One region of the Geobacillus sp. FJAT-46040 genome, then DNA from elsewhere that is predicted to be linked to it. Evidence: a T-box and tRNA genes for the amino acid it is inferred to sense, from the RefSeq annotation. Region 1 holds a T-box; the other holds one or more tRNA genes.
What was found. The T-box of region 1 lies ahead of serS (serine--tRNA ligase). A T-box ahead of a tRNA ligase gene usually reads a tRNA of that ligase, here a tRNA-Ser.
Positions count from the first base shown of each region.

Region 1 (15,340 bases):
GATCCCGATAGGCTCCACCATATCAAGGTAAGAGGTTTCAAAGAAGTCGCTTTGCGTCTACAAGCGGATTCGGAGAAGCCGAATTCCTCGACACAAACCAGCGAAGAAGCGAATTCAAAGGAGCTACTTTGCGCCTTCGTCTTCCAGCAGGTTCAAGGAAGATGGATTCCTCGGCGCAAAGCTGCAAAGAAGCAGACTCAAGGCAGCAGCTTCGTTCCTTGAAAACTAGATAACCGATAAAGCAAAGGAAGAAGCCGAGAGCGCGATAGGTTAAGCTAGAAAGGGCGCACGGTGGATGCCTTGGCACTAGGAGCCGATGAAGGACGGGGCAAACGCCGAAACGCTTCGGGGAGCTGTAAGCAAGCGTTGATCCGGAGATGTCCGAATGGGGGAACCCACTGTCCGTAATGGGGCAGTATCCATGCCTGAATCCATAGGGCATGGAGGGCACACCCGGGGAACTGAAACATCTTAGTACCCGGAGGAGAAGAAAGCAACCGCGATTCCCCAAGTAGCGGCGAGCGAAACGGGAACAGCCCAAACCAAGAGGCATGTCCTCTTGGGGTTGTAGGACCGCTCACGATGGGAGTGAGAAAGGGACGGGGTAGACGAACCGGTCTGGAACGGCCGGCCAGAGAAGGTGAGAGCCCTGTAGTCGAAACTTCGTTCCCTCCCGAGCGGATCCTGAGTACGGCGGGACACGGGAAATCCCGTCGGAAGCAGGGAGGACCATCTCCCAAGGCTAAATACTCCCTAGTGACCGATAGTGCACCAGTACCGTGAGGGAAAGGTGAAAAGCACCCCGGGAGGGGAGTGAAAGAGAACCTGAAACCGTGTGCCTACAAGTAGTCAGAGCCCGTTGATGGGTGATGGCGTGCCTTTTGTAGAATGAACCGGCGAGTGACGATGGCGTGCGAGGTTAAGCCGAAGAGGCGGAGCCGCAGCGAAAGCGAGTCTGAATAGGGCGAAAAGTACGTCGTCGTCGACCCGAAACCAGGTGATCTACCCATGTCCAGGGTGAAGGCCGGGTAACACCGGCTGGAGGCCCGAACCCACGCACGTTGAAAAGTGCGGGGATGAGGTGTGGGTAGGGGTGAAATGCCAATCGAACTTGGAGATAGCTGGTTCTCCCCGAAATAGCTTTAGGGCTAGCCTCGGGATGGAGAGTGTTGGAGGTAGAGCACTGATTGGGCTAGGGGCCCTCATCGGGTTACCGAACCCAGTCAAACTCCGAATGCCAACGACTTATGCCCGGGAGTCAGACTGCGAGTGATAAGATCCGTGGTCGAGAGGGAAACAGCCCAGATCGCCAGCTAAGGCCCCAAAGTGCACGTTCAGTGGAAAAGGATGTGGAGTTGCCGAGACAACCAGGATGTTGGCTTAGAAGCAGCCACCATTTAAAGAGTGCGTAATAGCTCACTGGTCGAGTGACTCTGCGCCGAAAATGTACCGGGGCTAAACGTGCCGCCGAAGCTGCGGGATGACCGTTGGTCATCGGTAGGGGAGCGTTCTAAGGGCAGAGAAGCCAGACCGGAAGGACTGGTGGAGCGCTTAGAAGTGAGAATGCCGGTATGAGTAGCGAAAACAGAGGTGAGAATCCTCTGCGCCGAAAGCCTAAGGGTTCCTGAGGAAGGTTCGTCCGCTCAGGGTTAGTCGGGACCTAAGCCGAGGCCGAAAGGCGTAGGTGATGGACAACAGGTTGAGATTCCTGTACCACCTTCTTCCCGTTTGAGCGATGGGGGGACGCAGGAGGATAGGGCGAGCAGGCGGCTGGAAGAGCCTGTCCAAGCCGCAAGGCTGATCCGCAGGCAAGTCCGCGGATCATAAGGCCAAGCGGTGACGGCGACGGATTGATCCGGAAGTCCCCGATTTCACACTGCCAAGAAAAGCCTCTAGCGAGGGAAGAGGTGCCCGTACCGCAAACCGACACAGGTAGGCGAGGAGAGAATCCTAAGGCGCGCGGGAGAACTCTCGTTAAGGAACTCGGCAAAATGACCCCGTAACTTCGGGAGAAGGGGTGCTCTTTGGGGTGAAGAGCCCTGAAGAGCCGCAGTGAAAAGGCCCAAGCGACTGTTTATCAAAAACACAGGTCTCTGCGAAGCCGAAAGGCGACGTATAGGGGCTGACACCTGCCCGGTGCTGGAAGGTTAAGGGGAGCGCTGAGCGGAAGCGAAGGTGCGAACCGAAGCCCCAGTAAACGGCGGCCGTAACTATAACGGTCCTAAGGTAGCGAAATTCCTTGTCGGGTAAGTTCCGACCCGCACGAAAGGTGTAACGACTTGGGCGCTGTCTCAACGAGAGACCCGGTGAAATTATACTACCTGTGAAGATGCAGGTTACCCGCGACAGGACGGAAAGACCCCGTGGAGCTTTACTGCAGCCTGATATGGAATTTTGGTATCGCTTGTACCGGATAGGTGGGAGCCTGGGAAGCCGGAGCGCCAGCTTCGGTGGAGGCGTCGGTGGGATACCACCCGGGCGGTATTGAAATTCTAACCCGCACCCCTTAGCGGGGTGGGAGACAGTGTCAGGTGGGCAGTTTGACTGGGGCGGTCGCCTCCCAAAAGGTAACGGAGGCGCCCAAAGGTTCCCTCAGAATGGTTGGAAATCATTCGGAGAGTGCAAAGGCACAAGGGAGCTTGACTGCGAGACGGACAGGTCGAGCAGGGACGAAAGTCGGGCTTAGTGATCCGGTGGTTCCGCATGGAAGGGCCATCGCTCAACGGATAAAAGCTACCCCGGGGATAACAGGCTGATCTCCCCCAAGAGTCCACATCGACGGGGAGGTTTGGCACCTCGATGTCGGCTCATCGCATCCTGGGGCTGTAGTCGGTCCCAAGGGTTGGGCTGTTCGCCCATTAAAGCGGTACGCGAGCTGGGTTCAGAACGTCGTGAGACAGTTCGGTCCCTATCCGTCGCGGGCGGAGGAAATTTGAGAGGAGCTGTCCTTAGTACGAGAGGACCGGGATGGACGCACCGCTGGTGTACCAGTTGTCCCGCCAGGGGCACCGCTGGGTAGCTATGTGCGGACGGGATAAGCGCTGAAAGCATCTAAGCGTGAAGCCCCCCTCAAGATGAGATTTCCCACCGCGCAAAGCGGGTAAGATCCCTCGAAGATGACGAGGTCGATAGGTCCGAGGTGGAAGCGTGGCGACACGTGGAGCTGACGGATACTAATCGATCGAGGGCTTAACCTAGAAAAGTGAAAGCGCCGCGATTAGCTCTCGAAGCCAAATGTTCTTCACCCGCAGGGGTGCTTGCACCCCGAGGGGGAAGGTTATTTGGCAGAAGAGAGCTAGGCGCTGGAACTGGACAAAGAAAAGCGCAGGCGAGCGGTTCGCCGCGACGGGCAAATGTTCTTCGCCTGCAGGGATTTCCGATCCCGAAGGCGAAGGTTATTTGACCCCGAGCGGCGGCGAGCCGGAGCTGGACAATGCGAAAAGCGCAGGCGAGCGGCTTCTTCCTGAGCACGGTTATCTAGTTTTGAGGGAATGAAAAAGTCTTGACAACAGGTCAACTTTCCTTATAACAAGACTTGTCCATTGTTGCCTAGTGGCTATGGCGGAGGGGAAACACCCGTTCCCATCCCGAACACGGAAGTTAAGCCCTCCAGCGCCGATGGTAGTTGGGGCCAGCGCCCCTGCAAGAGTAGGTCGTTGCTAGGCGAAAATCCCCTGCTGTATATACAGCAGGGGATTTTTGATTTGATTCAACCCAAAAATTTCCGCATTAAGTATTCATGAAGCAGCAACGGCACTTTTTCCGCCGACACGGAGAGAAACTCAAGAATAAAAGTGTATGCCTTGCTTGGGTAAGAATGGAGAAGCTCGCTCCACCATTCCGTCTCATAGCGCGAAATCATGCTCAAGTTATACAGCAACAAGTAATGGGCGTGTATTTCTGGAAGCGAGAATGTTTTCTCTTTCTTGACTGGAATTCGGAGTGTACCGTCAAGATGGAATAAAAACGGACCTTCTCCGGCCGGCGACAGCGGCGATTCTATATGAAAATACAGAAATTCTCCTTCTTCTTTGGCGAACGAAAGCCGCTTTCCTTGTCCTTCTTCACAGAGATATTGGACAAAGCGGGACAACGACATATGGTAGTGGTCCAAAATCACTTTTGGGATGGCGAGCATCGGCGGCGAAGCAGTATGTACAACAGGCAAGGATAACGGTTTTTTTCGCCCGCTTAGAAGAAAAAACGTTTCATGCAACTCGCCAATTCGTTGCAACAGCGTGCCCATGCGAAATTTTTCCCCAGCTTCTTGTTTCACATGAAACATTTTTTCAGAAAAATGTGCGAATAAACCGTTTTTTTGTATTTTCACTTCATCATCTAAAAATTCGTAGCCCTGTTTTTTTCGTTTTCTTGCTGATACACCATGGGCCAAGACCGATGTTGATTCCGGGTAGTCGGGGTCGACAGTGAGCAGGCATGCTTTTAAGAGCTGCACCATGCCGTAAAACAAGAGAACCGGCTTGATGGACAGCGGCGCCTGCTGGGCAGCGGCGTAAAAGTTTTGCCCGTGTTCCAGATAATATAAAAATGGGTAACAGTTTGCATAACTGCGTTGGACGGCGTCATCCCGCTGCAGCTGTTGATAGCATTGCCGCAAAAATTGCTGCGCAGTATCGGCCGAGCGGAAAACAGAAAGGCGAAACAGTTGACCGTGATTTCCGAACATTTTTACCCCCCTTACATAGAATTGTCTTGAAATAACTGAAAAGTTGGACATTTTCTTGATTCCTTGACAGTAGTTTAACCAGTTGTTAAGCTACTAATAATATTTCCGGACAAGGGGGAGAAAACATGTGGGAAGCGAAATTCGCCAAGGAAGGATTGACGTTTGATGACGTTCTTCTCATCCCAGCGAAGTCGGACGTATTGCCGCGCGATGTTGATGTAACCACGAAGTTGAGCGATACGCTGCAGTTGAACATCCCGATTCTCAGCGCTGGGATGGATACGGTCACCGAAGCGGAGATGGCAATTGCGATGGCGCGTCAGGGAGGCCTTGGCATCATTCACAAAAATATGTCGATCGAACAGCAGGCCGAGCAGGTCGACAAGGTGAAACGGTCGGAACGAGGCGTCATTACGGACCCGTTTTTCCTAACGCCGGATCATCAAGTGTATGATGCAGAACACTTAATGAGTAAATATCGGATCTCGGGGGTGCCGATCGTCAACAACCCCGAGGAGCAAAAATTGGTCGGCATTATTACGAACCGTGACTTGCGTTTCATTCAAGACTATTCGATTAAAATTTCCGAGGTAATGACGAAGGAAAACTTGATCACTGCTCCGGTGGGGACAACGTTGGAGGAAGCAGAGAAAATTTTGCAGCGACACAAGGTCGAAAAACTGCCTCTTGTTGATGAAAACGGTGTGCTGAAGGGATTAATTACGATCAAGGATATTGAAAAAGTCATTGAGTTCCCGAATTCGGCGAAAGATGCGAAAGGGAGGCTGATTGTCGGGGCGGCCGTCGGGGTGACGGCGGACACGATGATTCGCGTCAAAAAGCTTGTTGAGGCAGGGGTTGATGTCATTGTCGTTGACACGGCGCACGGCCATTCGAAAGGCGTCCTAGAGACGGTGGCCAACATCCGACGCCAATACCCGGACTTGAACATCATCGCCGGCAATGTCGCGACAGCTGAAGGGACGCGCGACTTGATTGAGGCTGGGGCGAACATTATTAAAGTCGGAATCGGTCCGGGGTCCATCTGCACGACCCGGGTTGTCGCCGGGGTTGGTGTGCCGCAAATTACGGCGATCTACGACTGTGCGACTGAGGCGCGCAAACATGGCGTCCCGATCATCGCTGACGGCGGGATCAAATATTCCGGCGACATTGTGAAGGCGATCGCGGCTGGGGCGCATGCGGTTATGCTCGGCAGCTTGCTTGCTGGTGTTTCCGAAAGCCCGGGTGAGACGGAAATTTACCAAGGCCGCCGCTTTAAGGTGTACCGGGGCATGGGATCGGTCGCAGCCATGGAGCGCGGCAGCAAAGACCGCTATTTTCAAGAAGATGCGAAAAAGTTTGTCCCGGAAGGCATCGAGGGACGCGTTCCATACAAAGGGCCGCTTGCCGACACGATTTATCAGCTTGTCGGTGGGTTGCGCGCCGGCATGGGCTATTGTGGAACCCGCAATTTGGAAGAGTTGCGCGAAAAAACGCAGTTTATCCGCATGACGAGCGCGGGGCTTCGTGAAAGCCATCCGCATGACGTGCAAATTACGAAAGAAGCGCCGAACTACTCTGCTTTTTGATCGGAGTTGCGCCGATCGGCTCAACTTTGACGGAGACATGTCCTCCGTCTATTTTTTTGGCCGACGGTATGTTACAATAACGGTTGTGTGAGGAGGGTGTCATTGTGAGGAGGAGAAAACAAAACTGGTTGTTTTGGTTGCTGTCGATTTGCCTTTGTTTAACGTTTGGTCCGTTTCAACAGACGGTGAAGGCGGAAAGCGCCCCGCTTGACATCCGGGCGGATGCTGCGATTTTAGTGGATGCACAAACGGGAAGAATTTTGTATGAAAAAAATATCGATACGGTGCTTGGGATTGCCAGCATGACGAAAATGATGACCGAGTATTTGCTTCTTGACGCCATTAAGGCGAAGCGCGTCAAATGGGATCAAATGTACACGCCAAGCGATTACGTGTACCGGCTGTCGCAAGACCGGGCGCTGTCCAATGTCCCGTTGCGAAAAGATGGCAAGTATACGGTGCGTGAGCTGTACGAGGCAATGGCCATTTATTCGGCGAACGGGGCAACGGTCGCGATTGCTGAGATCATCGCTGGATCGGAGAAAAATTTTGTGAAAATGATGAACGACAAAGCGAAAGAGCTTGGGCTGAAAGATTATAAGTTTGTCAATGCCACAGGGTTGAGCAATAAGGATTTAAAAGGATTCCATCCAGAAGGGACAAGCACAAATGAGGAAAACGTCATGTCCGCACGTGCGATGGCGATGCTTGCCTACCGGTTGCTGAAAGATCATCCCGAAGTGCTGAAAACAGCGAGCATTCCTCATAAAGTATTCCGGGAAGGAACAAAAGATGAAATCAAAATGGACAACTGGAATTGGATGCTGCCTGGGCTTGTGTACGGATACGAAGGTGTAGACGGGTTGAAAACCGGCTATACGGAATTTGCCGGCAACTGTTTCACCGGGACGGCGAAACGAAACGGCGTCCGCTTGATTTCGGTTGTCATGAATGCGAAAGATGCGAGTGGGAAAACAACAAAAGAGGCGCGCTTTAAAGAGACAGAAAAACTATTTAACTACGGATTTAACCAATACTCCCTCGAGACGCTTTATCCAAAAGGGTACCAGCTGAAAGGAAAAGAAACACTTCCGGTCGTGAAAGGGAAAGAAAAAGAGGTTCGTGTCGCGACAGGAAAGAATCTGGATCTGCTTGTGAAAAGCGGCGAGGAAAAACAATACAAACCTGTATATGTGTTGGACAAGAAAAAAATGACAAAAGAAGGAAAGCTAGTCGCCCCTTTGAAAAAAGGGGAAACGGTGGGATATATGACGCTCGAATATAAAGGGGACGACTCCCTTGCCTTCTTAAGCCCAGACATGCAAAAAAACATCCGTGTGCCGCTTGTCACAACAGCTGAAGTCGAAAAAGCCAATTGGTTTGTTCTTTCGATGCGCGCGGTCGGCGGACTGTTTGTTGATTTATGGACAAGCGTCGCCAAAACAGTGAAAGGCTGGCTGTAAAATCGACTCCCCTTGATGGGGAGCTTTTTTCCATTGTGATTTTTGTAAAAATTGAGGTAAAATAAAACAGTGGAATCGTCCTTTTGCATGCCTCGCAAAGCATAAGGATTAGGAATAGGGGGAATCAACGTTGGCATTGACAGGTACGGACCGCGTCAAACGCGGCATGGCGGAAATGCAAAAAGGCGGCGTCATCATGGACGTCGTGAACGCAGAACAGGCGAAAATCGCTGAAGCGGCAGGGGCTGTCGCGGTTATGGCGCTCGAGCGCGTCCCGGCGGACATTCGCGCCGCTGGCGGTGTCGCGCGCATGGCCGACCCGACGGTGATCGAAGAAGTGATGAACGCCGTTTCGATCCCAGTCATGGCGAAAGTGCGGATCGGTCACTATGTTGAGGCGCGTGTCTTAGAGGCGCTTGGTGTCGACTACATTGACGAAAGCGAAGTATTAACGCCGGCTGATGAGGAGTTCCATATTGACAAACGGCAGTTTACCGTTCCATTTGTGTGCGGTTGCCGCGATTTAGGGGAAGCGGCGCGCCGCATTGCAGAAGGGGCATCGATGTTGCGGACGAAAGGAGAGCCGGGGACAGGCAACATCGTTGAGGCCGTGCGCCATATGCGCAAAGTGAACGCGCAAATTCGCAAAGTCGTCAACATGAGCGAAGATGAGCTTGTCGCTGAGGCGAAACAGCTCGGGGCTCCGGTTGAGGTGCTGCGCGAGATCAAGCGGCTTGGCCGCCTGCCGGTCGTCAACTTTGCCGCCGGCGGTGTCGCGACACCGGCTGACGCTGCCTTGATGATGCACTTGGGTGCGGACGGTGTCTTTGTTGGGTCTGGCATTTTCAAATCGGAAAATCCGGAAAAATACGCGCGCGCGATCGTAGAGGCGACGACTCATTACGAAGACTATGAATTGATCGCACACTTGTCGAAAGGATTGGGCGGCGCGATGCGCGGCATCGATATCGCGACATTGTTGCCGGAGCACCGGATGCAAGAACGCGGCTGGTAAGCTAAATAAAGGAGCAAAGCAACGATGAAAATAGGTGTACTTGGACTGCAAGGAGCTGTGCGGGAGCATGTTCGCGCCATTGAGGCGTGCGGCGCCGAGGCGGTCATCGTGAAAAAGCCGGAGCAGCTTGAAGAGTTGGACGGTCTTGTGCTGCCGGGCGGCGAAAGCACAACGATGCGGCGGCTCATCGACCGCTATGGGCTGATGGAGCCGCTCAAGCAATTTGCCGCTGCCGGCAAGCCGATGTTCGGCACGTGCGCCGGGCTGATTTTACTGGCGAAACGAATCGTCGGTTACGACGAGCCGCACTTAGGTTTGATGGACATTACGGTGGAGCGGAACTCGTTCGGTCGGCAGCGGGAAAGCTTTGAGGCGGAGCTGTCGATTAAAGGCGTCGGCGATGGCTTTGTCGGCGTCTTCATCCGCGCTCCGCATATCGTGGAGGCCGGGGACGGGGTCGATGTCTTGGCGACATACAATGACCGCATTGTCGCCGCTCGACAAGGACAGTTTCTTGGCTGCTCGTTCCACCCAGAGCTGACCGACGATCATCGATTGATGCAATACTTCCTCAACATGGTCAAAGAAGCGAAAATGGCGTCAAGCCTCAAGTAAAGTGATCAAGCGAAAGCGATGAGAGGAACGAGTAGCGGGATGCCTTCCTTATCAGAGAGCCGGTGGGCGGTGCGAACCGGCAGGGAGCTCCTGTGAATCCATCCTCGAGCAAAACGTTGAACGCCCAAAGGGCCAGTAGGCGTTTTCGGCCGCCGCCGTTAACGGCAAAAGGGGAAGGCATAGCAAGCCTTCAATAAGGGTGGCACCGCGGGATGGCTCCCGTCCCTTTTTTGGGACGGGGGCTTTTTTATGTATAATATTGAATGGAAAAGGAGGTAAAAGCCATGCTGGATATGAAAATATTGCGCACCCAGTTTGAAGAAGTGAAAGAAAAACTAATGCAGCGCGGCGGGGATTTGACGAACATCGACCGCTTTGAACAATTGGACAAAGACCGCCGCCGCTTGATCGCGGAAGTCGAAGAGCTGAAAAGCAAGCGCAACGATGTGTCGCAGCAAATCGCTGTCCTAAAGCGCGAGAAAAAGGACGCCGAGCCGCTGATTGCCCAAATGCGCGAAGTCGGTGACCGCATTAAACGGATGGATGAACAAATTCGCCAGCTTGAGGCGGAACTCGACGACTTGTTGTTGTCGATTCCAAACGTGCCGCACGAATCAGTGACGATCGGCCAATCAGAAGAGGACAATGTGGAAGTGCGGAGATGGGGAGAGCCGCGTTCGTTTTCCTTTGAGCCGAAGCCGCATTGGGAAATCGCCGATCGGCTCGGTTTGCTCGACTTTGAGCGAGCCGCCAAAGTGGCGGGAAGCCGATTTGTCTTTTATAAAGGGTTAGGAGCGCGGCTTGAGCGGGCGCTCATCAACTTTATGCTTGACATCCATCTCGATGAATTCGGTTACGAAGAAGTGTTGCCGCCATATTTAGTGAACCGGGCGAGCATGATCGGAACCGGACAGTTGCCGAAATTTGCCGAGGATGCGTTCCATTTGGACAGCGAAGATTATTTCCTCATTCCGACCGCTGAGGTGCCGGTGACGAACCTGCACCGCGACGAAATTTTGGCCGCAGATGATTTGCCGATTTACTATGCGGCCTACAGCGCCTGCTTCCGCGCGGAAGCCGGGTCGGCCGGCCGCGACACGAGAGGGCTGATCCGTCAGCATCAGTTCAATAAAGTCGAGCTGGTAAAGTTCGTAAAGCCGGAGGACTCGTACGATGAATTGGAAAAGCTGACGCGCCAGGCAGAGACGATTTTGCAACGGCTCGGGCTTCCGTACCGCGTTGTCGCCTTGTGCACCGGAGACCTTGGATTCTCGGCGGCGAAAACGTACGATATTGAAGTTTGGCTGCCAAGTTACGGAACGTACCGGGAAATTTCGTCGTGCAGCAACTTTGAGGCGTTTCAAGCGCGCCGTGCCAACATCCGCTTCCGTCGGGATCCAAAAGCGAAACCGGAGTACGTGCATACATTAAACGGTTCGGGGCTAGCCATTGGGCGGACGGTCGCCGCCATTTTGGAAAACTACCAGCAAGAAGACGGCTCGGTCATCGTTCCGGAAGCGCTTCGTCCTTACATGGGGAATCGGGACGTCATTCGCTGAAAAAAAGGTGCTTGAGGCAAATCGTTGGTTGACTTTTCCCGACTGCCGTGTTATAGTGAATGACGTTGGCAATGAGGAACAAGAAGTCTTGTTCTTGGCCAAGACGATGATGAAGAGGACTGACGCGCATAAGAGGAGATTGTCATCTGAAACGGCTGACCGCCGAAAGCCGTTTCCCATCATAAAAAAACCCGCCGTTGACCGGCGGGTTTTTTATGCCTTTATTTTTTTACAACAGTAAATTGATCAGCGATCAGCAGCCAGTTTTGTGGAAAATCAATGCCAAGTTTCCAATAGCTGACCCCGCGCAAACCAAGTTCCTTCACGAGATTAAATTTTGCTTGAATGGAGCGGGCGTCCTCAAACCATACTTCATGCTCGCGTCCGTTTTCGTCGCGATAGCGAAAATGCGGTGCCTGCGCCTCCGTATCGTATTCGATGGCAACGTTATACTTTGCGGCGAGGGCGATGGCTTGCTGCGGGCTGATGGCCTGGGCGTACGGGCCGCCGGGTACATATGGCAGCGTCCAGTCGTAGCCATACAAGTTTTGCCCCATCAAAATTTTTCCGGCTGGCATTTCAGAGATGGCGTACTCGAGAACGCGGCGGACCGGACCGATCGGGGACACCGGCATCGGCGGCCCGCCGCTGTAGCCCCATTCATACGTCATGATCACGACAAAGTCGACAATTTGTCCATGGGCGCGGTAGTCGTGTGCTTCGTACCAACGTCCGCGCTGGGTCGCGCTCGTTTTCGGCGCCAAGGCGGTCGACATCATCCACCCTTCTCGTGCAAACCGCCGTTTCGCTTTGCGCAAAAACGCATTATACGCCTCACGGTCTTCCGGGCGCAAATATTCAAAATCAAAATGGATGTCGCGGAAGCCATACCGTCTAGCGGTCGCGACAATGTTGTCGAGCAGACGATTTTGCAGCGTTTCGTTTGTTAACATAAGCGCGCCGAGCTCGTCGCTGAACTGCCCGTTTTCAATGTTGGCGACAACCATAACGAGCGTGACGCGGTTGGCGCGGGCAATATCCGGAAAGTCGTCAAGCGGCGGCTCTTGCAATGTCGCGTCGCGTCGGATCGCAAAATAAAAAGGACTCAAATAAGTCAAATACGGAGCGGCTTCGCGAGCGCTCGCCTCCAGCGCTGGGCTGACAGTCGCGCCGCGCGGTTCAATATAGGCGTTAAACTCCGCTCTTCGCTTGGCGCCGGGCGGTATATAAAGCCGCTGCCCGACCTTAAGCGGAGCGTTTAAGGAGAGGCGATTCACTTCGGCAAGCCGCTGCATCGGAATCGAAAATCGGCGTGCAATCGACCATAACGTGTCGCCGCGCTGCACCCAGTAAAAACGACCGACGATCGGGATCACGAGCGCCTGACCGACAACGAGTTTATCAGGGTTTGGAAGCTTGTTGGCCCGGACAATGTCTTCCGCCGTGGTCCCGTATGCCTCAGCAATTCCACTTAACGTTTGTCCACTCTGCACTACGTGGATTTGCATACTTGACCTCCTAGTTGCGTCTTTATTCTCCATATTCTATGATGAAAAGAAAGGAGAAATGACCGTTTGTGTGAAGGGGTATACGATGAACACCGACGAGTACTACATGCGATTGGCAATGGAAGAAGCAAAAAAAGCGGAGCAGATCGGCGAAGTGCCGATCGGCGCTGTCATCGTTCAAGACGGCCGCGTCATCGCCCGCGCTCATAATTTGCGGGAAACCGAACAACGCGCCATCGCTCATGCAGAAATTTTGGCAATCGATGAAGCATGCCGGGCAACCGGTTCATGGCGGCTTGAGCGGGCGACGTTGTACGTAACGCTTGAGCCGTGTGCCATGTGCGCAGGCGCCATTGTTCTTTCCCGCATCGAACGGGTTGTATTTGGCGCGTTTGACCCAAAGGGAGGGTGCGCTGGGACATTGATGAACTTATTGCAGGAAAGCCGATTTAACCATCAGGTTAAGGTGGTAAGCGGGGTGCTTGCTGACGAGTGCGGTTCGCTGTTGAGCCAATTTTTTCGACGATTGCGCGAACAAAAGAGAAATGTTGGCGGGAGTGCCAACGAAAATTCCGTCGATTGACATTGCATTTTTTCCGCTAACGAGCTATACTGATAGTGCCGTGCTAAGCGGGGAGGTAGCGGTGCCCTGTACTCGCAATCCGCTCTAGCGAGGCTGAATTCCTTCTCGAGGTTAGTCTGTTGCGAGGCCTGTCTCAAGCAAGTGGTGTTGACGTCTGGGTCCCGCGCAATGGGATTCCGTGAACCCTGTCAGGTCCGGAAGGAAGCAGCAGTAAGCGGATGCTCCCATGTGCCGCGGGGACGCCTGGGCTGAGCTAACTGCTTGAGCAACGCTCGGGGCAGCTAATCGACAGAAGGTGCACGGCCTTACATAGCGATAGGGAACAAAACCCACTCATGGCGAGTGGGTTTTTTGTTATTTCAAATTGCAATAGGAAGTTATATAATAGATAGGACGAGAGAAAGAGGAGGGCCGTTTTCCGTGGCATACCAAGCGTTATATCGCGTGTTTCGGCCGCAGCGCTTTGCGGACATGGTCGGCCAAGAACACGTGACCAAGACGTTGCAAAGCGCCCTGCTTCAACATAAAATATCGCACGCTTACTTATTTTCCGGCCCGCGCGGTACAGGAAAAACGAGCGCAGCGAAAATTTTCGCCAAGGCGGTCAACTGTGAACAGGCGCCAGCGGCGGAGCCATGCAATGAGTGTCCAGCTTGCCTCGGCATTACGAATGGAACGGTTCCCGATGTGCTGGAAATTGACGCTGCTTCCAACAACCGCGTCGATGAAATTCGTGATATCCGTGAGAAGGTGAAATTTGCGCCGACGTCGGCCCGCTACAAAGTGTATATCATCGACGAGGTGCATATGCTGTCGATCGGTGCGTTTAACGCGCTGTTGAAAACGTTGGAGGAGCCGCCGAAACACGTCATTTTCATTTTGGCCACGACCGAGCCGCACAAAATTCCGACGACGATCATTTCCCGCTGCCAACGGTTCGATTTTCGCCGCATCCCGCTTCCGGCGATCGTTTCACGGCTAAAGTATGTCGCAAGCGCCCAAGGTGTCGAGGCGTCCGATGAGGCATTGTCCGCCATCGCCCGTGCTGCAGACGGGGGGATGCGCGATGCGCTCAGCTTGCTTGATCAAGCCATTTCGTTCAGCGACGGGAAACTTCGGCTCGACGACGTGCTGGCGATGACCGGGGCTGCATCATTTGCCGCCTTATCGAGCTTCATCGAAGCCATCCACCGCAAAGATACAGCGGCGGTTCTTCAGCAGTTGGAAACGATGATGGCGCAAGGGAAAGATCCGCATCGTTTGGTTGAAGACTTGATTTTGTACTATCGCGATTTATTGCTGTACAAAACCGCTCCCTATGTGGAGGGAGCGATTCAAATTGCTGTCGTTGACGAAGCGTTCACTTCACTGTCGGAAATGATTCCGGTTTCCAATTTATACGAGGCCATCGAGTTGCTGAACAAAAGCCAGCAAGAGATGAAGTGGACAAACCACCCGCGCCTTCTGTTGGAAGTGGCGCTTGTGAAACTTTGCCATCCATCAGCCACCGCCCCGTCGCTGTCGGCTTCCGAGTTGGAACCGTTGATAAAGCGGATTGAAACGCTGGAGGCGGAATTGCGGCGCCTGAAGGAACAACCGCCTGTCCCTCCGTCGACCGCCGCGCCGGTGAAAAAACTGTCCAAACCGATGAAAACGGGGGGATATAAAGCCCCGGTTGGCCGCATTTACGAGCTGTTGAAACAGGCGACGCATGAAGATTTAGCTTTGGTGAAAGGATGCTGGGCAGATGTGCTCGACACGTTGAAACGGCAGCATAAAGTGTCGCACGCTGCCTTGCTGCAAGAGAGCGAGCCGGTTGCAGCGAGCGCCTCAGCGTTTGTATTAAAATTCAAATACGAAATCCACTGCAAAATGGCGACCGATCCCACAAGTTCGGTCAAAGAAAACGTCGAAGCGATTTTGTTTGAGCTGACAAACCGCCGCTTTGAAATGGTAGCCATTCCGGAGGGAGAATGGGGAAAAATAAGAGAAGAGTTCATCCGCAATAAGGACGCCATGGTGGAAAAAAGCGAAGAAGATCCGTTAATCGCCGAAGCGAAGCGGCTGTTTGGCGAAGAGCTGATCGAAATTAAAGAATAAACCGTTTAAAGGAGGATGCCAAGATGATGCGTGGCGGAATGGGCAATATGCAAAAAATGTTAAAACAAATGCAAAAAATGCAAAAAGAAATGCAAAAAGCGCAGGAAGAGTTGGCGGAAAAAACGGTGGAAGGCACGGCGGGCGGAGGCATGGTGACCGTTGTCGCTAACGGTCATAAACAAATTTTGGAAGTAAAAATTAAAGAGGAAGTCGTCGAC
Region 1 covers NZ_NISS01000001.1:2,900,959-2,916,298, reverse strand. The annotation lists tRNA gene CD000_RS15615 (tRNA-Ala) at 1-20, shown strand, start outside; rRNA gene CD000_RS15610 (23S ribosomal RNA) at 269-3,197, shown strand; rRNA gene rrf (5S ribosomal RNA) at 3,549-3,665, shown strand; gene CD000_RS15595 (YaaC family protein) at 3,710-4,687, opposite strand; gene guaB (IMP dehydrogenase) at 4,813-6,279, shown strand; gene CD000_RS15585 (serine hydrolase) at 6,384-7,742, shown strand; gene pdxS (pyridoxal 5'-phosphate synthase lyase subunit PdxS) at 7,873-8,757, shown strand; gene pdxT (pyridoxal 5'-phosphate synthase glutaminase subunit PdxT) at 8,782-9,372, shown strand; T-box leader at 9,382-9,602, shown strand; gene serS (serine--tRNA ligase) at 9,657-10,931, shown strand; gene CD000_RS15565 (glycoside hydrolase family 18 protein) at 11,153-12,439, opposite strand; gene tadA (tRNA adenosine(34) deaminase TadA) at 12,525-13,022, shown strand; RNA gene ffs (signal recognition particle sRNA large type) at 13,061-13,325, shown strand; gene dnaX (DNA polymerase III subunit gamma/tau) at 13,443-15,122, shown strand; gene CD000_RS15545 (YbaB/EbfC family nucleoid-associated protein) at 15,149-15,340, shown strand, end outside.

Region 2 (15,340 bases), 1.7 Mb from region 1:
TAATTTAGCAGTATTATATTAACCGTCGCTTCAATAGATACGGAGCGATCTAAAAGACTTAGAGAAAAATAGCATCTTGACAAACAAAAACATTTATTGTTATAATAAAAAATGTTTGTTATGAAAAGTCTTGTGATTTTTGTGATGGTATTCTCGGGAGTTTGAATGAAAGGCTTGACATCCATCACAAAAAATGATATATTAATAAAGCATTTGAGGGTGAATTTGGAAAATCCAGATTCCTCTGTCAAGAAGTCAAAAAACGACTCAAAGACTAAAAGCAGTTGCTTGTTCCTTGAAAACTGAACGAAACGAAGCGCGACGAAAAGCGGAGGTCCGATATTTCGCCTAACAGCAGCCCGCGTCCTGCGGGCAACGGCGAAATATCGCCATCCTGGCGATCGCGATGGGCAAATGTTCTTCGCCTGCAAGGGTGCTTGCACCCGAAAGGCGAAGGTTATTTGACCCCGAGCGGCGGCGGGCCGAAGCTGGACAATACGAAAAGCGGAGGTCCGCATGGGCCGAAGCAAAAGCCAATCAACTTTCTTTGGAGAGTTTGATCCTGGCTCAGGACGAACGCTGGCGGCGTGCCTAATACATGCAAGTCGAGCGGACCGGATCGAGGCTTGCCTTGATTCGGTCAGCGGCGGACGGGTGAGTAACACGTGGGCAACCTGCCCGCAAGACCGGGATAACTCCGGGAAACCGGAGCTAATACCGGATAACACCGAAGACCGCATGGTCTTTGGTTGAAAGGCGGCCTTTGGCTGTCACTTGCGGATGGGCCCGCGGCGCATTAGCTAGTTGGTGAGGTAACGGCTCACCAAGGCGACGATGCGTAGCCGGCCTGAGAGAGTGACCGGCCACACTGGGACTGAGACACGGCCCAGACTCCTACGGGAGGCAGCAGTAGGGAATCTTCCGCAATGGGCGAAAGCCTGACGGAGCGACGCCGCGTGAGCGAAGAAGGCCTTCGGGTCGTAAAGCTCTGTTGTGAGGGACGAAGGAGCGCCGTTCGAAGAGGGCGGCGCGGTGACGGTACCTCACGAGGAAGCCCCGGCTAACTACGTGCCAGCAGCCGCGGTAATACGTAGGGGGCGAGCGTTGTCCGGAATTATTGGGCGTAAAGCGCGCGCAGGCGGTCTCTTAAGTCTGATGTGAAAGCCCACGGCTCAACCGTGGAGGGTCATTGGAAACTGGGGGGCTTGAGGGCAGGAGAGGAGAGCGGAATTCCACGTGTAGCGGTGAAATGCGTAGAGATGTGGAGGAACACCAGTGGCGAAGGCGGCTCTCTGGCCTGCACCTGACGCTGAGGCGCGAAAGCGTGGGGAGCAAACAGGATTAGATACCCTGGTAGTCCACGCCGTAAACGATGAGTGCTAAGTGTTAGAGGGGTCACACCCTTTAGTGCTGCAGCTAACGCGATAAGCACTCCGCCTGGGGAGTACGGCCGCAAGGCTGAAACTCAAAGGAATTGACGGGGGCCCGCACAAGCGGTGGAGCATGTGGTTTAATTCGAAGCAACGCGAAGAACCTTACCAGGTCTTGACATCCCCTGACAACCCAAGAGATTGGGCGTTCCCCCTTCGGGGGGACAGGGTGACAGGTGGTGCATGGTTGTCGTCAGCTCGTGTCGTGAGATGTTGGGTTAAGTCCCGCAACGAGCGCAACCCTCGCCTCTAGTTGCCAGCACGAAGGTGGGCACTCTAGAGGGACTGCCGGCGACAAGTCGGAGGAAGGTGGGGATGACGTCAAATCATCATGCCCCTTATGACCTGGGCTACACACGTGCTACAATGGGCGGTACAAAGGGCTGCGAACCCGCGAGGGGGAGCGAATCCCAAAAAGCCGCTCTCAGTTCGGATTGCAGGCTGCAACTCGCCTGCATGAAGCCGGAATCGCTAGTAATCGCGGATCAGCATGCCGCGGTGAATACGTTCCCGGGCCTTGTACACACCGCCCGTCACACCACGAGAGCTTGCAACACCCGAAGTCGGTGAGGTAACCCTTACGGGAGCCAGCCGCCGAAGGTGGGGCAAGTGATTGGGGTGAAGTCGTAACAAGGTAGCCGTACCGGAAGGTGCGGCTGGATCACCTCCTTTCTAAGGACGAAGAAAAGCGGAAGCGCCGTAATTTCGCCTAAAGGCAGCCCGCGTCCTGCGGGCAACGGCGAAATATCGCCATCGTGGCGATCGCGATGGGCAAATGTTCTTCGCCTGCAAGGGTGCTTGCACCCGGAAGGCGAAGGTTATTTGACCCCGAGCGGCGGCGAGCCGGAGCTAGACAATTCGAAAAGCGGAGGCCGCAATGGCCAACCTACCAATCCATCGCGCTTCTGTTTCGTTCAGTTTTGAGGGAACGAGTCATGTTCTCTCAAGAATCAATTTTGTTCCTTGAAAACTAGATAACCGATAAAGCAAAGGAAGAAGCCGAGAGCGCGATAGGTTAAGCTAGAAAGGGCGCACGGTGGATGCCTTGGCACTAGGAGCCGATGAAGGACGGGGCAAACGCCGAAACGCTTCGGGGAGCTGTAAGCAAGCGTTGATCCGGAGATGTCCGAATGGGGGAACCCACTGTCCGTAATGGGGCAGTATCCATGCCTGAATCCATAGGGCATGGAGGGCACACCCGGGGAACTGAAACATCTTAGTACCCGGAGGAGAAGAAAGCAACCGCGATTCCCTAAGTAGCGGCGAGCGAAACGGGAACAGCCCAAACCAAGAGGCATGTCCTCTTGGGGTTGTAGGACCGCTCACGATGGGAGTGAGAAAGGGACGGGGTAGACGAACCGGTCTGGAACGGCCGGCCAGAGAAGGTGAGAGCCCTGTAGTCGAAACTTCGTTCCCTCCCGAGCGGATCCTGAGTACGGCGGGACACGAGGAATCCCGTCGGAAGCAGGGAGGACCATCTCCCAAGGCTAAATACTCCCTAGTGACCGATAGTGCACCAGTACCGTGAGGGAAAGGTGAAAAGCACCCCGGGAGGGGAGTGAAAGAGAACCTGAAACCGTGTGCCTACAAGTAGTCAGAGCGCGTTCATGCGTGATGGCGTGCCTTTTGTAGAATGAACCGGCGAGTGACGATGGCGTGCGAGGTTAAGCCGAAGAGGCGGAGCCGCAGCGAAAGCGAGTCTGAACAGGGCGTGTGAGTACGTCGTCGTCGACCCGAAACCAGGTGATCTACCCATGTCCAGGGTGAAGGCCGGGTAACACCGGCTGGAGGCCCGAACCCACGCACGTTGAAAAGTGCGGGGATGAGGTGTGGGTAGGGGTGAAATGCCAATCGAACTTGGAGATAGCTGGTTCTCCCCGAAATAGCTTTAGGGCTAGCCTCGGGTTTGAGAGTGTTGGAGGTAGAGCACTGATTGGGCTAGGGGCCCCAAACGGGTTACCGAACCCAGTCAAACTCCGAATGCCAACGACTTATGCCCGGGAGTCAGACTGCGAGTGATAAGATCCGTGGTCGAGAGGGGAACAGCCCAGACCGCCAGCTAAGGCCCCGAAGTGCACGTTCAGTGGAAAAGGATGTGGAGTTGCCGAGACAACCAGGATGTTGGCTTAGAAGCAGCCACCATTTAAAGAGTGCGTAATAGCTCACTGGTCGAGTGACTCTGCGCCGAAAATGTACCGGGGCTAAACGTGCCGCCGAAGCTGCGGGATGACCGTTGGTCATCGGTAGGGGAGCGTTCTAAGGGCAGAGAAGCCAGACCGGAAGGACTGGTGGAGCGCTTAGAAGTGAGAATGCCGGTATGAGTAGCGAAAACAGAGGTGAGAATCCTCTGCGCCGAAAGCCTAAGGGTTCCTGAGGAAGGTTCGTCCGCTCAGGGTTAGTCGGGACCTAAGCCGAGGCCGAAAGGCGTAGGTGATGGACAACAGGTTGAGATTCCTGTACCACCTTCTTCCCGTTTGAGCGATGGGGGGACGCAGGAGGATAGGGCGAGCAGGCGGCTGGAAGAGCCTGTCCAAGCCGTGAGGCTGATCCGCAGGCAAATCCGCGGATCATAAGGCCAAGCGGTGACGGCGACGGATTGATCCGGAAGTCCCCGATTTCACACTGCCAAGAAAAGCCTCTAGCGAGGGAAGAGGTGCCCGTACCGCAAACCGACACAGGTAGGCGAGGAGAGAATCCTAAGGCGCGCGGGAGAACTCTCGTTAAGGAACTCGGCAAAATGACCCCGTAACTTCGGGAGAAGGGGTGCTCTTTGGGGTGAAGAGCCCTGAAGAGCCGCAGTGAAAAGGCCCAAGCGACTGTTTATCAAAAACACAGGTCTCTGCGAAGCCGAAAGGCGACGTATAGGGGCTGACACCTGCCCGGTGCTGGAAGGTTAAGGGGAGCGCTTAGCGGAAGCGAAGGTGCGAACCGAAGCCCCAGTAAACGGCGGCCGTAACTATAACGGTCCTAAGGTAGCGAAATTCCTTGTCGGGTAAGTTCCGACCCGCACGAAAGGTGTAACGACTTGGGCGCTGTCTCAACGAGAGACCCGGTGAAATTATACTACCTGTGAAGATGCAGGTTACCCGCGACAGGACGGAAAGACCCCGTGGAGCTTTACTGCAGCCTGATATGGAATTTTGGTATCGCTTGTACAGGATAGGTGGGAGCCTGGGAAGCCGGAGCGCCAGCTTCGGTGGAGGCGGCGGTGGGATACCACCCTGGCGGTATTGAAGTTCTAACCCGCACCCCTTAGCGGGGTGGGAGACAGTGTCAGGTGGGCAGTTTGACTGGGGCGGTCGCCTCCCAAAAGGTAACGGAGGCGCCCAAAGGTTCCCTCAGAATGGTTGGAAATCATTCGGAGAGTGCAAAGGCACAAGGGAGCTTGACTGCGAGACGGACAGGTCGAGCAGGGACGAAAGTCGGGCTTAGTGATCCGGTGGTTCCGCATGGAAGGGCCATCGCTCAACGGATAAAAGCTACCCCGGGGATAACAGGCTGATCTCCCCCAAGAGTCCACATCGACGGGGAGGTTTGGCACCTCGATGTCGGCTCATCGCATCCTGGGGCTGTAGTCGGTCCCAAGGGTTGGGCTGTTCGCCCATTAAAGCGGTACGCGAGCTGGGTTCAGAACGTCGTGAGACAGTTCGGTCCCTATCCGTCGCGGGCGGAGGAAATTTGAGAGGAGCTGTCCTTAGTACGAGAGGACCGGGATGGACGCACCGCTGGTGTACCAGTTGTCCCGCCAGGGGCACCGCTGGGTAGCTATGTGCGGACGGGATAAGCGCTGAAAGCATCTAAGCGTGAAGCCCCCCTCAAGATGAGATTTCCCACCGCGCAAAGCGGGTAAGATCCCTCGAAGATGACGAGGTCGATAGGTCCGAGGTGGAAGCGTGGCGACACGTGGAGCTGACGGATACTAATCGATCGAGGGCTTAACCTAACAAGAAAAGTGGAGGCCGCCTGCTTATCGGCGAGGTGCGCTGGAGGGCCTGCGAGCGGGCTTAGCCCGCCGCAGCAGGACCGAAGCGTCGCGAGCCGATGGCGGCCGGAACTAGACAGCGAAAAGCGCAGGCGAGCGGTTCGCCCCGGCTTCTTCCCGAAACGGTTATCTAGTTTTGAAGGAATGAAAAAAAGTCCTTGACAATAAGCTCAATTCCCTTATAATAATACTTGTCGCCATTGCCTAGTGGTGATAGCGGAGGGGAAACACCCGTTCCCATCCCGAACACGGAAGTTAAGCCCTCCAGCGCCGATGGTAGTTGGGGCCAGCGCCCCTGCAAGAGTAGGTCGCTGCTAGGCAAACAACGTGGAGTATTAGCTCAGCGGGAGAGCACCACGTTGACAGCGTGGGGGTCACTGGTTCGATCCCAGTATACTCCACCATCATGGGGCGTTAGTTCAGGGGGAGAACGCTTCGCTGGCAGCGAAGAGGTCAGGGGTTCAAATCCCCTACGCTCCATTGTATGCGGTCGTGGCGGAATGGCAGACGCGCTAGGTTGAGGGCCTAGTGGGGGCAACCCCGTGGAGGTTCAAGTCCTCTCGACCGCATCGCTCCAAACAGCTATGGAGGAGTACCCAAGTCTGGCTGAAGGGGTCGGTTTCGAAAACCGATAGGGGTGTCACAGCCCGCGGGGGTTCGAATCCCTCCTCCTCCGCCATAAATATTGACTTAGCTCAATTGGTAGAGACGAGCATCTGCATCGTCGAATTTGCTTCGAGTTGTCCCGACGCACCCAGCTTCTTCGAATTGGCTGGTAGAGGAAGGGACACAACAAATGAACAATGAGCCACGATTTATATCATAATTATGCCGACTTAGCTCAATTGGTAGAGACGAGCATCTGCATCGTCGAGTCGGCTTCGAGTTGCCTCGACGCATCCTGCTTCCTCGAAACAGCTTGTAGAGGAAGAGGCACAGAGCACAACAATGAGCCACCTTCTTGCATTTATTTTATGCCGACTTAGCTCAATTGGTAGAGCAACTGAATCGTAATCAGTAGGTTGCGGGTTCGAGTCCTGCAGTCGGCATCACGATTACGGAGGGGTAGCGAAGTGGCTAAACGCGGCGGACTGTAAATCCGCTCCCTTTGGGTTCGGCGGTTCGAATCCGTCCCCCTCCATTTTTATTTCTTATAAGCGGGCCTATAGCTCAGCTGGTTAGAGCGCACGCCTGATAAGCGTGAGGTCGGTGGTTCAAGTCCACTTAGGCCCATCTCTTATGTTGGACGACAAGAATGATTCTTGTCGTCTTTTTTGCGTTGTCGCTAAAGGCATAATGTGCTCTACCATCTCCATGGAGAATCCTCTGACTTTTACATGTCAACGAAAGGGTGCCCCCGTTCAGACACCCTCCCTTGGTTTTTACTTGAAAGTGGTTTTAGCAGAGAAACTTCCGCTTCAAACAAAACTAGAAGCCGTTCACGGAACGATAGTCCGTTTGCCTAATGGACGTACTTCCCATAATCAGGGGTAGCGATACGGTCAAAATCACGGGCGAGTTTTGTCAACCCTTCACGCAGCTCTTTGCCGGCGACAGGAGCACCGTGTCCGGTGATGGCGACTGACGGAAAGAGTGCGGCTAACTTGTGCACCGACTCGCGGGCGGCGCGCCAATCGATGGTATAATAGCGCGGCGGGCCGCTGATTTCGATTTGTTGGGTCAACACTTTATACAGTGAATCTTGGCGGACGGTGACGAACGCGTCGCCGGCGATTAAAGCGGCGTCGCGCGGCCGAAATAACGAAATGTGGCCTGGCGTGTGCCCCGGTGTGTGGATCCAGCGAAATTCCGGCAAGTGCGGAACGGTGCCGTCCGCAGGGAGCGGCTGGACGCGGTTGCCTAATTGAATCGGCTCGTTCGGAAAAAACGGCGAGATTTTGGCGATGAAGCCGCCCTCGACGGAAGCGTCAGGTTCAGGATAGCTCGCCTTTCCAGTCAAATACGGCAGTTCAGCCGGATGGGCATACACCGGGACATTCCAATGCTTGACAAGCTCAACAATCGCTCCAACGTGGTCAAAATGGCCGTGGGTTAAAACAATGGCTTGCGGGCGGCTGCCGCTGCCAAAGCGGTCTTCCACGACTGAAACAATGTCATCGGCTGATCCCGGCATGCCAGCGTCGACCAATACAAACGCGCGGTCGTCTGGGCGGCCGACAAGACAAATGTTCACGATTTGGATCGTATGGCAGTACAAATCGGGCAGCACGCTGACTCCGAGGCCGCTCGCTGCTGACGTCGCAGGTATGAAACGATAGTCTTCTCCGTAGTGCAGTTGTTCCTCTGCCATGGGAACTCCCTCCTTGCACGAATGGATAGCCCATCGATAGGATTCCTTATCGAGAAGCGGGATATGCAACGCTAGGTTCGAACGGAAAACACCTTCCGCTTTTTCCTCTTTGGCCGCTTGCTCGACATGCCCCGCCAAATAATGGTACTATAAAGGAAAGGAGGAAAGGAGGAAAACAGGATGAGCATTTTGAAAAAAGGATTGGCATTCGGGCTGGGATTGGCGATTGCAAGCAAAGAACAAGTGGAAAAAATCATTGACGAGTTAGTCAAAAAAGGGGAATTGTCGCTTGACGAATCGAAGGAAGTGATCGATCAATGGAAACAGCAGACCGAAGCGCGGAAAACGGAAGTGCAGCGGCTTGTACGCGAGCAAATCAAGCAGGTGATCGATAAACTCGACTTGGCGACGAAAGAAGACGTGCGGCAACTCGAGGAGCGAATCCGCCGTCTTGAAGAAAAGGAACAAAGCGGGCAGTAAACCGATGCGGCCTGTCCGCTCGCTTTTTGCCGCCTTAGGAGAGATGTCTCGATGATCGGAAAACGGATGCGCCATATCGGAAGGTATCACGAAATCGCCGCCTCCTTGCTTCGGCACGGATTCGGGATGATCGTCGATGAACTCGGCTTTTCGTCGTTTCTTTCGTTGCCGCCGCGATGGAAAGCGGAGCAAGGGAAAAAGGAAGGAAAAACGGTTGGGGAGCGGCTCCGCCTTGTGCTTGAGGAGCTCGGCCCGACGTTCGTGAAGCTCGGGCAAATTGCCAGCACACGGCCGGATTTGATTCCCGCTCCGATCATCAGTGAGCTCGAAAAGCTGCAAGACCAAGTTCCGCCGTTTCCGTTTGCCGATGTCCGCCGGATTGTCGAAGCGGAGTTTGGAAGTTCGCTGGAAACACTCTTTCGTTCATTTGAGGAAATGCCGCTCGCTGCCGCTTCGCTTGGACAAGTGCACCGGGCGGTTCTTCCTTCCGGACAGGCCGTGGCGGTGAAAGTGCAGCGCCCGCACATCGCTGTGCGGGTGGAGACGGATCTGGAAATTTTGCAAGATTTGGCCGTGCTGGCGGAACGCCGTCTCGATTGGGCGGCAACCTACCAATTGTCTGAGATTGTCGATGAACTGGCGCGTTCATTACGGCAGGAGCTGGATTATACAGTCGAGGCGCGCCATGCGGAACGGTTTGCACGGCAGTTTGCCGGCGATTCGTCGGTGTATGTCCCGAAGGTGTTTTGGGATTATACGACGAAAACAGTGCTCACGATGGAATATGTCGAAGGGATCAAACTCGGGGAGATCGAGCGGTTGAAAGCGAACGGCCACTCCTTAAAAACGATCGCCGAGCGTTTGGCTGAAGCAACCTTTCAACAAATGTTTGAGCATGGATTTTTTCATGGCGACCCTCATCCTGGCAATGTATTTGTTCTTGACAATGGAACGCTTTCCTTCATTGACTTTGGCTTGATGGGCCGCCTTCGACCTCATGTCAAACATCATCTTTCTTCACTCATCATCGCCTTAATGCGGCAAAACACGGATGGGGTGTTGGGTGCGATTTACGGTTTAGGAATTGTTCCTGACGGAGTCGATGAAGGCAAATTGCGCGATGATATTGACGAGTTGCGGGAGAAATACTACCGCGTCCCGCTCGGTGAGATCAGTCTTGGGGAAGCCGTCGAGGATTTGCTTTCGGTGGCGTTTCGCCATGGCATTCGCATCCCAAGCGATTTGACGCTGTTAGGGAAAGCGCTGTTGACGGTCGAAGGGGTCGTGGAGACGCTTGATCCGCAGTTTCGCATCATGGATGTGGCGGAGCCGTTTGGGCGGAAGCTGTTGAAAGACCGTCTTCGGCCTGACCGGGTGGCGGAGACAGCGTGGAGGCGCGTCGCCGATTATGGCGAGATGCTCCTTCGGCTGCCGGACAGTGTAAAGGAGCTGGCCAAAATCATGCGGCGCGGCAAACTTCAGCTCGAGATGACAGCGTCAGACCTTGAGGCGTTTTTGCACAAACTTGATCAAATTAGCAACCGACTGTCCATTAGCATCGTTCTTCTTTCGTGGAGCATCGTCATGGCTGGCATGATGATCGCTTCATCGTTCGGACGGCAGTCGATGCTGCTATGGAAATTTCCTGCTGTTGAAATCGGATTAGGTGTGTCCGCTTTTCTTTTTGGTTGGCTGCTTTACTCGATTTTTCGTTCGGGAAAGTTTTAGCGTTTGTTGCACAATGATCTCTTTGTTCGGAAATTCTTGAAAGGTTGATGCAGTCCGATCGATGGAAGGTGTCCCCAAAACAGCGGGACACCTTTTTTCATCCATCATCCATTTGCGCGAAGCACGTTTGTTAAGCCATGCTAGGCAGCCTGATGGAGAGGAAAGCCGGTGAAGGCGCCGGAATAAATGCCATGCTTTGGATTATACTAACAGTGTTGTCTAGGACAGCGTTTAGGGAGTGGGAAATAAATCGTCCCCCAAAACGCGCGCTCTCCGCTTGCGGCTTCCTCATTCCGCTACGGGCGATGGGGATGGATTGTCGTCCACCTCATGGCCATGACGACTGTTTTTTTAGCGGGCGTGTATGCGGGACGGGGCCTGCGTATAAGCGGCTTGTAGCCAAAATCGAAATGGAGCTGTTTTAAAAAGGGCTAAACCATTTTCTGTCTCATAGAAGGATTTTTCTTTCTCGATCGCGAAACAAGTATTGCAAAACCAAAGAGGGAAGGAGAGAACCCGATGCCCATTGTCAACCCAAGCCGGGAAGAAATCGGTGAAATTTTGCGCAAGGCGAAACGGATTGCCGTCGTTGGGTTGTCCAACAATCCGGAGCGCGAGTCGTATATGGTGGCGAAAGCGATGAAAGACGCTGGATACGAAATCATTCCGGTCAATCCGATGATCGATGAGTGGGAAGGCATTCCGGCGGTTGATCAACTAACCGATATCGAAGGCCATGTCGACATCGTCGATGTGTTCCGCCGCTCTGAGCATTTGCCCGAGCTGGCCCGCGAGTTTGTGCAAATCGATGCCGACGTGTTTTGGGCGCAGCTTGGCGTCGTCAATGAGGAGGCGTATCGCTTTTTGAAAGAAAAAGGCTACACGGTCATTATGGATCGCTGCATTAAAGTGGAACATGCGCTCACCAAGCGTGCTTAATCTTAATCCATGAAACGGCCATCTTGTTCGAGATGGTCCTTTCGTTTTTTTGTCGCACTTGTCCGAATTTGTCGGGGGATGTCAAAAGGCAATGGACAGTCGGGAAGTTTGTGGTACAATAGAAACAGGTGTTCTTGTTTTTGTAGGAAGGGGTGGCCTTGTGGCAAAGCATGCGACATACGAATATAACGAAGATGCCATTCAAGTGTTGGAAGGGCTCGAGGCAGTCAGGAAGCGGCCGGGGATGTACATTGGCAGCACCGACAGCCGCGGCTTGCATCATCTTGTCTACGAAATTGTTGACAATTCGGTCGATGAGGCGTTGGCCGGATACGGAAACTACATTTTCGTGCAAATACATAAAGACAACAGCATCACGGTTTTGGATGAGGGGCGCGGCATGCCGGTCGGGATGCATAAGCTCGGCAAGCCGACGCCGGAAGTCATTTTGACCGTGCTTCATGCCGGCGGCAAATTCGGCCAAGGCGGCTATAAAACGAGCGGCGGTCTGCACGGAGTCGGGGCGTCGGTTGTCAACGCCTTATCAGAATGGCTGGTCGTCACGATTCATCGCGACGGCTTCATTTACCGGCAGCGGTTTGAGCATGGAGGCAAACCGGTGACGACGCTAGAGAAAATCGGCACAACGAACAAAACCGGAACCATCATTCAATTTAAGCCGGACCCAACGATTTTCAGCACGACAGTCTTCGATTATGAAACATTGAGTGAACGGCTGCGCGAATCGGCGTTTTTGTTAAAAGGGCTGAAAATCGAACTCGTTGACGAACGGACCGGCATGCGCGAGGTGTTCCACTACGAAAACGGAATTGAAGCGTTTGTCGCCTATTTGAATGAGGAGAAAGATGTGCTCCACCCGGTCGTTTATTTTGCTGGCGAGCAAAACGGCATTGAAGTCGAGTTTGCGTTCCAGTTTCATGACGGTTATTCGGAAAACGTGCTGTCGTTTGTCAACAACGTGCGCACAAAAGACGGCGGCACGCATGAGGCGGGTGCGAAAACGGCGATGACGCGCGTTTTTAACGAATACGCCCGCCGTGTCGGTTTGCTCAAGGAAAAAGATAAAAATTTGGAAGGAACCGATATTCGCGAAGGGTTGTCCGCGGTCGTTTCGGTGCGCATCCCAGAGCACTTGCTGCAGTTTGAAGGGCAGACGAAAGGAAAGCTCGGAACGAGCGAAGCGCGTTCGGCCGTCGATGCGGTGGTGTCCGAGCAGCTCATGTACTTTCTGCAAGAAAACCCGGACGTAAGCGCGATGCTCATTAAGAAAGCGATCCGGGCCTATCAGGCGCGTGAAGCGGCCCGCAAAGCGCGCGAAGAGGCGAGAAGCGGCAAAAAGCGGAAAGGGAAAGAGGCGCTCTTAAGCGGCAAGCTGACGCCGGCGCAAGGGCGCAATCCGCAAAAAAATGAGCTCTATCTCGTTGAAGGCGATTCGGCGGGCGGTTCGGCGAAACAAGGGCGCGACCGTCGATTCCAGGCGGTGCTTCCGCTGCGCGGAAAAGTCATCAACACGGAAAAGGCGAAACTTGGCGATATTTTGAAAAACGAGGAAATCAATACGATCATCCACGCCATCGGCGGCGGCGTCGGGGCTGACTTTTCGCTCGATGATGTCAACTACGACAAAGTGATCATTATGACCGATGCCGACACGGACGGCGCCCATATTCAAGTGCTGCTTTTGACGTTTTTTTACCGCTACATGCGTCCGCTGATTGAAGCGGGAAAAGTGTACATCGCCTTGCCGCCGCTTTACAAAATCAGCAAAAAAAGCGGCAAAAACGAAATCGTCGAATATGCGTGGACGGACGAGCAGCTGAAAGAAATTACGAAAAAAATGGGCCGCGGCTATACGATTCAGCGCTATAAAGGGCTCGGCGAAATGAACGCCGATCAATTATGGGAAACGACGATGAACCCACAGACGCGTACGCTCATCCGCGTGCGCATTGAAGATGCGGCCCGCGCCGAACGGAGGGTGACGACGCTCATGGGCGACAAAGTCGAGCCGCGCCGCAAATGGATCGAAACGCACGTCGCCTTCGGGCTCGAAGAGGAACCGGGATGGATCGGCTGATGGCGGCGTGAAAAGGCGCCGCCTTTTTGGTGCTGATGTGTTAGGAAAGGAGAATGACGATGGCAGAACGATTGCTGGAAATGCCGTTAGAGGACGTGCTTGGCGACCGCTTTGGCCGCTACAGCAAATACATTATCCAAGACCGGGCGCTCCCAGATGCGCGCGACGGGTTGAAGCCCGTGCAGCGCCGTATTTTATATGCGATGTACATCGATGGCAACACGGCTGATAAACCGTTTCGCAAGGCGGCGAAAACGGTTGGAAACGTGATCGGCAACTTTCATCCGCACGGCGACTCATCGGTGTATGAAGCGATGGTGCGGATGAGCCAAGAGTGGAAGCTGCGCAACGTGCTGGTGGAGATGCACGGCAACAACGGCAGCATCGACGGCGACCCGCCGGCGGCGATGCGCTACACGGAAGCGCGCCTGTCGGCGATTGCCGCCGAATTGCTTCGCGATATTGACAAAGAAACGGTTCCGTTTGTGCCGAACTTTGACGATACGACCGATGAGCCGACCGTCCTGCCGGCGATGTTTCCGAATTTGTTGGTGAACGGCTCGACCGGGATTTCGGCCGGCTATGCGACCGACATTCCGCCGCATGCGCTTGGCGAGGTGATCGACGCCGTCTTGATGCGGATCGACCGGCCGGATTGCACTGTTGACGAGCTGATGACGGTTCTTCCTGGCCCCGATTTTCCGACCGGCGGCATTATCCAAGGGAAAGACGGCATCCGCAAGGCGTATGAGACCGGCCGCGGGAAAATCATCATCCGCGCCAAAGCCGCCATCGAGCAGGGAAAAGGCGGGAAAAAGCACATTGTCATCACGGAACTGCCGTATGAAGTGAACAAAGCGAATTTAGTGAAAAAAATTGACGAGCTTCGCCTCGACAAAAAGCTCGACGGCATCGCCGATGTGCGCGATGAAACGGACCGGAACGGGCTGTCGATCGTCATCGAATTGAAAAAAGACGCCGATGCGGAAGCGATTCTCAACTACTTGTACAAAAATACGGATTTGCAAGTGCCGTACAGCTTCAACATGGTGGCGATCCATGAGCGCCGGCCGAAGCTGATGAGTTTGCCGGAGCTGTTGGATGCCTACATCGCCCACCGGAAAGAGGTCGTCACCAACCGCTCGCATTTTGAGCTGAAAAAAGCGAATGAGCGGAAGCACATCGTCGACGGCTTGATTCGGGCGCTTTCCATTTTGGATGAGGTGATTGCGACGATTCGGGCTTCAAGCGACAAGCGCGACGCCAAAGAACGGCTGATGGCTCATTACGGATTCACCGAAGCGCAGGCCGAGGCGATCGTGACGCTCCAGCTGTATCGGTTGACGAACACCGACATCACGGCGCTGCGTCAAGAAGCGGAAGAACTGGATCAGGCGATTGCGGAACTTACGGGGATTCTCGCCGATGAAAAGAAGCTGCTTGGCGTCATCAAAAAAGAGCTGAAGACGATGAAAAAGCAATATGCCGATGAGCGGCGGACGGTGATTGAAGAGGAGATTGAAGAGCTGAAAGTGAAGGTGGAGGCGCTCATTCCGGCGGAAGATGTGATCGTCACCGTGACAAAAGAAGGATATGTGAAGAGGACGAGCTATCGTTCATACAGCGCCTCAAACGGTCAAGACATGGGCATGAAGGAAACGGATCGGCTGCTCGCCCAGCTCGAGATGAATACGACCGATGTGCTCTTGCTTTTCACCCGCCGCGGTTATTATTTATACTGCCCGGTGCATACGCTCCCTGATATCCGTTGGAAAGAGGTCGGCCAGCACATTTCCCATCTCATTCCGCTTGAACGCGACGATGAACTCGTCGCCGCTGTTCCAGTCTCTTCCTTTAACACCGGGGAGCAGCTCATCTTTGTGACGAAACAAGGGCTCGTAAAGCGAACGGAGCTCGCTCAATACCAAGTGCAGCGCTACACCCGCCCGCTTGTGGCCGTTAATGTGAAAGAGGATGATGACGTCATCGCCGTCTACGCGACGGATGGATGCGGCCATCTTTGGCTTGCGACGCATGATGGACATGCGCTCTTGTTTGCCGAGGAGGAGATCAGCCTTGTTGGTGTGCGCGCGGCTGGCGTGAAAGGGATTCAATTGAAGGAAGGGGACTTTGTCGCCGCTGCGTGTCCCGTTCGCCTAGAAGAGGGGGGCTCGTTCGTCGTCGTGACGCAGCGCGGAGCGGTGAAAAAAGTGGCGATGAGCGAGTTTGAGCCGTCATCACGGGCGAAGCGCGGCGTTGTGATTGTGCGCGAAGTGAAATCCAACCCGCACCGAGTTGTCGGCGCCGTCTTTGTCAGCAGCGATGAGGAAATGGTCGGATTGCGGACGGAAAAAGGGGTGGTCGAGACGATC
Region 2 covers NZ_NISS01000001.1:1,244,044-1,259,383, forward strand. The annotation lists rRNA gene CD000_RS06565 (16S ribosomal RNA) at 545-2,102, shown strand; rRNA gene CD000_RS06570 (23S ribosomal RNA) at 2,444-5,373, shown strand; rRNA gene rrf (5S ribosomal RNA) at 5,616-5,732, shown strand; tRNA gene CD000_RS06580 (tRNA-Val) at 5,742-5,816, shown strand; tRNA gene CD000_RS06585 (tRNA-Ala) at 5,821-5,892, shown strand; tRNA gene CD000_RS06590 (tRNA-Leu) at 5,899-5,981, shown strand; tRNA gene CD000_RS06595 (tRNA-Ser) at 5,999-6,091, shown strand; tRNA gene CD000_RS06600 (tRNA-Thr) at 6,389-6,461, shown strand; tRNA gene CD000_RS06605 (tRNA-Tyr) at 6,472-6,553, shown strand; tRNA gene CD000_RS06610 (tRNA-Ile) at 6,572-6,645, shown strand; gene CD000_RS06615 (MBL fold metallo-hydrolase) at 6,875-7,723, opposite strand; gene CD000_RS06620 (phasin family protein) at 7,904-8,203, shown strand; gene CD000_RS06625 (ABC1 kinase family protein) at 8,255-9,931, shown strand; gene CD000_RS06630 (CoA-binding protein) at 10,451-10,870, shown strand; gene parE (DNA topoisomerase IV subunit B) at 11,031-12,968, shown strand; gene parC (DNA topoisomerase IV subunit A) at 13,028-15,340, shown strand, end outside.
Region 2: it encodes a tRNA-Ser, which carries the amino acid that the T-box ahead of serS (serine--tRNA ligase) is inferred to sense. The anticodon was not compared.